2 linked regions of the Occallatibacter riparius genome follow. The protein of the gene in region 1 interacts with the protein of each later gene in a pairwise test. Links are inferred from orthologs where the notes say so. Each region holds a gene or a part of one and is shown on either strand. Other genes may lie near its edges.

Region 1 (2,833 bases):
TAGCCCATGCCGCTGTCGAGCGTCATTTCCGTGTCGCCGGCCTTCAGCACGCTCAACGTCAGCGAGCTCTCAGGAGGAATGCGCGCCACGCTCCCATCCTCAAACTGGATCTCGGCCCGCCCGTCTTCGCCCGTGGTGATCTGCGTTCCCTCAAACAGCGGAGTATTCGCAACGGCATGGTCCGCCAGCACATCCCCGCCCTGCGAGACCTGCACCTGACCGTCCACGCTGCTCAGGCGAACCGCGCGCCCTGAACCGCCGGCTGTCCCGCCGCCGTTCGCGTCATCGGCCCGCACCGCCGCGCCCAGAATCATCACCGTCGCTACCGAACCAACCGCTACTGCCCGCCGCAACCACGCTCCCGATTTCATGACGTCCCCTAGCCTTTCGACCCCCGCGACGTGCATCTCCACTTGCCCAACACTACTTAGACACCTTCTCTAACCCGAAAGTCGCGCCGAATGCCGGCGCAATCTAACCCCTACTCCCTTCCCCCCAAACCCTGCTTTACTATTTCCTGTTCCCTACTCCCTTTTCCCTGCTTTTCTGTTCCCTGTTCCCTGATCCCTGTTCCCTGCCCTTACGCCCCTGCGTCCGCTTTCGTCAGCAATATCCGCGCCCGGCGCTTCACCCGCTCCAGCACTGCCGGATCCTCCGCCAGCCGCTCCAGAATGTCGCGAATCGAACCAATCTGCTGCGCCCGCCCATCCGCAGCCGACTCCACCAGCACCTGCGTCTCGCGGTCCAAACCCAGCCTGTCGTGCAGCAGCAAAGCCTGCAGCCGGGCGCCTTCAATCAGCGTGGTTGCCACGCTCACCAGCGAGTCCCCCAGCGCCTGAATCTCCGGATCCTTCGCATAGTTGAACTCGCAGGTTCCCTGCCCCGCCGGACCCGTGTAGGTGAACTTCTTCTTCCCCTGGAAAGCGACTTTCAAATGGCTCTCGCACCCGGCCTTGAACAGCTTCTTCTTCTCCGCTATCTCGAAGACGTGCGCCGCGAACTCGGCGCTCAGCTGAATGTCGCGATCAACATCGCGAGCTTCGATACCTGGCTGACCTTCCGCCGAACCTCGCTCCGTTCTGAAGTGCCCCGTTCCATCCGGATGAAACTCCAGCGTCCACTGTGCAGGAATCAGCCCCGGATTCGAGAACTCGACCTCGAACAGCGAGCTACCCTCAGCCCGCGCGTACGCCGTAACGGCAAAAGCGGCCACGAACAACAACGCGAACTGCCGCAAGCAGGACCTCATCGCCCCGCCCCCTGCATCTCCAGCGTCTGCGCCGTATGAATGTGGCAAATGGCGATCGCCAGGGCATCGGCCGCGTCCGCCGGCTGCGGCAGCTCCGCCAGGTTCAGCAGCCGCTGCACCATGAACTGCACCTGCTCCTTCTTGGCCAGCCCGTAACCCACCACGCTCTGCTTGATCCTCAATGGTGCGTACTCGGCCACCGGCAGCCCCTCGCACGCCGCCGCCAGCAGCGCCACCCCGCGCACCTGCCCCAGCTTCAGCGCCGACTTCGCGTTCACTGAATAGAACACTTCCTCCACCGCCACCACGTCCGGACGCCACTGTGCAATCTGTTCGCGCAATTCGCGATACACCTGCTCCAGACGGACCGGCAGCGGCTTGCTCTTCGGCAGCTGAATCCCCCCGAGTGCCCTGCATGCCAGCCGCGCATCCCGTTCGCCGTCACATGTATCCACCACACCGAAGCCAGTGACCTCAGTGCCACAATCAATTCCGAAGACGCGCATTGGGCCAAGTTTACCGCAGTCTCAACCTGCCCGGCAGCCCTCTTCTTGCCCCAACCCACTCCACCCCACAAGTGTCATCCCGAGCCGAAGCCGAGGGATCTGCGGTTGTTCTTGCCTTGGCTTCTTGAAAGACTCACCACCAAACCTCCCGTGCCCCATCCTGTCGCCTTTTCTCTGGCGACAGGGTGGGAAGCCACCGAACCTCACCCAGCCGAGCTTTTGCCTTTTGCTTTTGCCTTTGCTCTTCTTTCTGTCATTCCCGTAAGGGAATCTGCTTCTCCGTCCAGGGCTCGCCACCAAACCCACGCCACCCCAGAAGTGTCATCCCGAGGCGAAGCCGAGGAACCTGCGGTGAGCAGGTGAAGGCGTGCGACATACCCGCAGGATTCTAGAGAACGGCTCCAACGGCACAGGCATCCAGAAATCGCAGAATGTCAGTCGGTAAAACGGGCTTAGGGAGCGCGTTGCGAGGGCGACCACCCGGAGCAATGCGCCTTGCCTCCTCGATCAGGTTGAAGTCCGCCGAGATGAAAAGAATGCGTGCTTCCGGGTGGCGTTGTTCGATCCATTCGGCAAGTTCGAAGCCATCCATGCCCGGCATCATCAAGTCCGAGATGACCGCATGAGGTTTGAAGGCTTCAACTAGGCCCGCAGCCTGTACACCGCTGTAGGCGACGCGCACCGTGTGACCTTTGGCCTGCACAATCATACCGAGCGTGTCGGCGACGCTATGCTCGTCGTCCACGATGAGGACGCGGAGGGGAAAGGAATCTTGCATCGCTACAGGTCCGGGACACCAATATATCGCGAACGTCCGCCGACCGACATAGCTTTGTTCGGTTTCAGGGGTTCTCCCTAGTGTCACGAAAGTCGCCGCCGGTCTACGCTCGTTCAGAAAGACACAGAGAGCATTCTTGAGGGGCATGGCAGGGCTATGCCCCTTTTGTTTTTCGTGCTACTGGCATCATTACAGCAGGTGCCGGCGGTCTAGGGCTTTCTGTAAATCGGGCGGAAGTGGCTCTGGATCGGCTCAGAACTGGACTGCGAGGGATCGATGGAGATGACCTTGGTGGCGGAG
Region 2 (2,741 bases), 3.7 Mb from region 1 along the record:
CTACATCACGCCCACGGATCCGGTACTGAATGCAACGACCGCAACCGGAAGTGCCTACACGTCCGATGGGCGCACGCTGCTGGTGTATCTTGGCGAAGCCCAGCAGTAGTGCTTCCCCGATTCATCGCGTCTCTACGCCCACTCCGCTGTGTACTCCCAACGCGTAGACCGCAACGCAATGTATTGCGCCACCCGCGGTAGACTGCCCCGGTTGGGGGAGCTCCCATGCGGCAGCAGATGGTGCCAGATGATCAGGTCGCCGGCTTTGCCCGCGATAGGCACAAAGCCGGGCTCGCGCCTGATGGCGACGCGCGGGTCGGTACCCGCGGGCAGCATGCCCAGCCACTCATCCAGCCGCCGATGAAAACCGGGAATGCAACTGAAGGCGCCCTGTTCCGCAGGCGTGTCTGTGAGATACAGAATGCCTTGCACGCCAAACCGATGCGGGGGCGCAATTGTCGCGTCCCAATGCACATGCGGGCCGGGAAACTTCCAGTCGCCACGCTCAGGCGGATTAAGGCCACCCTGGTCGACGATTGCCCATAGGTCTTCGCGCCCCCAGAGCTGCGAAAACGCCTTGATGAGCCGTGGGGAGCGGCGATTTGCCAGAAATGCCGAATGCCGAAGCAGAGGCACCCAAATGGACACGCCGAACTTGCGTCCGTACCAGCTATTAGGGTTGGTAGGCGAGGCGTGGAGAAAGTCATAGATAGCCGCAGCGGCCTCATCGCGGTGGGCAGGTTCGACGGCGTCGTGCACAACTACGTAGCCTTTGTCGTCCCAGAAGGCCAGTTCCTCTGACGTCAGGCCTTCCACGCCATCGAGGCTGCCGATCGCAGAGCCGACGGTGTTGCCGGCGAGCGCGGCGCGCAACCGTGCGAGTTCGGCATCGTCCATTGCACCGCCATTGGTGGCGATGATCCAATCTTCGAACGCTTCGAAGCTTGGCCGCTTGATGGGATTGAAGAAGCGTGCGGTCTCCAGGACGTTCAGGTTCAGTCCCGCGAGCAATGTGCAGTCAAGATCGCGGTCGCCGCTAACTTCGCTCGGTCCTGTGCCCGCCGCATTTTTGCGCTGCCAGTAGCGGAAAAGATAGGGAATGCCGAGACGCCCAATCTTTTCCTCCGGCAGTGCGGCTGGGGAAGCAGAGGTCGATGCAGTGTCACTTTCGCTTGTGCTTGGGGATGTCACGGCATTCGAGTTCTCAGCGGATGACTTTGAGTGCAGCACGGAACAGCCCGTCAAAGTCGCCGGCCAGCGCCTTGTCTTTGCCGACGGCTTGTTCAATTGCCTTCTCCGATGCGGGACGCTGGTAGCCTAGATTGACGAGTGCTGAGAGAACATCGTCTACCGCAGCCCCCTGCACGGCCGAAGGCGATGGCGCAACGGCGAAGTCGTCCAGCTTGTCTTTGAGCTCGACTACGAGCCGCTCGGCAAGCTTCTTGCCCACACCGGGAATGCGCACGAGTTGAGCGTGATCCTGCGCGCGAATGGCCTGCACGGTGCGCTCGCTCGAGAGTCCGCTGAGGATTTTGATGGCGAGCTTCGGCCCCACGCCGCTCACCGTGATCAGCCGCTCAAACAGGCGCTTTTCTTCACGGTCGATGAAGCCGAAGAGCGCAATGGCGTCGTCGCTGACCTGTGTATGGATGTGCAGCGAGGCCTCTGCTGCTGCAGACGGAAGTGCCGTAAATGTGGGCACCGAGATGGTCACGTCATAGCCGACGCCGGCGCATTCGACGATGGCCTGGCCCGGCTCCTTATGAATGAGCTTCCCGCGGAGATGAGCGATCATTGGATGCTATTGTAGGATGCCCATGCGCTTTGCGACCCGCTCCAGTGTATCGAGAGCCTGATCGAGGTTCGCCCTTGTGTGCTCGCTGGTGACAATGAGTCGGATGCGGGCCTTGCCTTCCGGGACTGTGGGGAACGCGATGCCTGTGCCCATGACTCCTTCGTCGAACAGTGCGCGTGAGAAGTCCATGGTAAGGCGGCCTTCCCCGAGGATGACGGGCGTGATGGGCGTTTCGGTTGCCGGAGTGTTCACACCGCCGACGTTGAAACCGGCGCGGCGCAATTCACGCTGGAAGTAACGGGTGTTCTCCCACAGGCGGTCGATGCGCTCAGGTTCCTGTTCGAGGATGTCGAACGCGGCGATGCAGGTGGCGGCCACCGACGGCGGATGCGATGTGGAGAACAGGAAGGGACGCGCGCGGTGGTAGAGATAGTCGATGAGATCGCGGGAGCCGCAGACGTAACCTCCTAAAGCGCCGATAGCTTTCGAGAGGGTTCCCACTTGTACATCGACGCGGCCGTGCATGCCGAAGTGATCGATGCTGCCGCGTCCGTTGCGGCCCAGCACGCCGGAGGCGTGGGCATCGTCGACCATCATAATGGCGCCGTACTTCTCGGCGAGCGCGCCGAGCTTATCGACGGGGCCGATGTCTCCATCCATGGAGAAGACTCCGTCGGTGATTACGAGCTTGCGGCCGGGCTCGTTGGCGACCTCTTGGAGGAGTTCCTCGCAGTGGGCTACGTCTTTGTGGCGGAAGACCTTGATCTTGGCGCGGGAGAGACGGGCACCGTCGATGATGCTGGCGTGGTTCAGCTCGTCCGAGAGGATGAAGTCTTCTTTGCCAAGGATGGCGCTCACGGTGCCGGCGTTAGCGGCGAATCCGCTTTGGAAAACCACGCAGGCTTCGACGTTCTTGAAGCGCGCGATCTTCTCCTCCAGGTCCATA

Evidence for each region. Proteins that work in one complex are often made in the same cells at the same time.
Region 2: the proteins of ruvC (region 1) and ruvA interact in binary tests that used the Escherichia coli proteins (3 or more experiments, as listed by UniProt). The link is inferred for Occallatibacter riparius from one-to-one orthologs.

The regions. Positions count from the first base shown.
Region 1 is NZ_CP093313.1:5,757,869-5,760,701, forward strand. It holds ruvC (crossover junction endodeoxyribonuclease RuvC), read right to left. Parts: upstream 1,756-2,833; coding sequence 1,246-1,755; downstream 1-1,245. Other genes in the region: MOP44_RS23590 (DUF6600 domain-containing protein), read right to left, coding at 1-371; MOP44_RS23595 (hypothetical protein), read right to left, coding at 581-1,249; MOP44_RS23605 (response regulator transcription factor), read right to left, coding at 2,144-2,500; MOP44_RS23610 (hypothetical protein), read right to left, coding at 2,743-2,833.
Region 2 is NZ_CP093313.1:2,067,988-2,070,728, forward strand. It holds ruvA (Holliday junction branch migration protein RuvA), read right to left. Parts: upstream 1,796-2,741; coding sequence 1,205-1,795; downstream 1-1,204. Other genes in the region: MOP44_RS08145 (LssY C-terminal domain-containing protein), read left to right, coding at 1-109; MOP44_RS08150 (phytanoyl-CoA dioxygenase family protein), read right to left, coding at 133-1,191; MOP44_RS08160 (glycine C-acetyltransferase), read right to left, coding at 1,802-2,741. UniProt on the Escherichia coli protein: The RuvA-RuvB-RuvC complex processes Holliday junction (HJ) DNA during genetic recombination and DNA repair.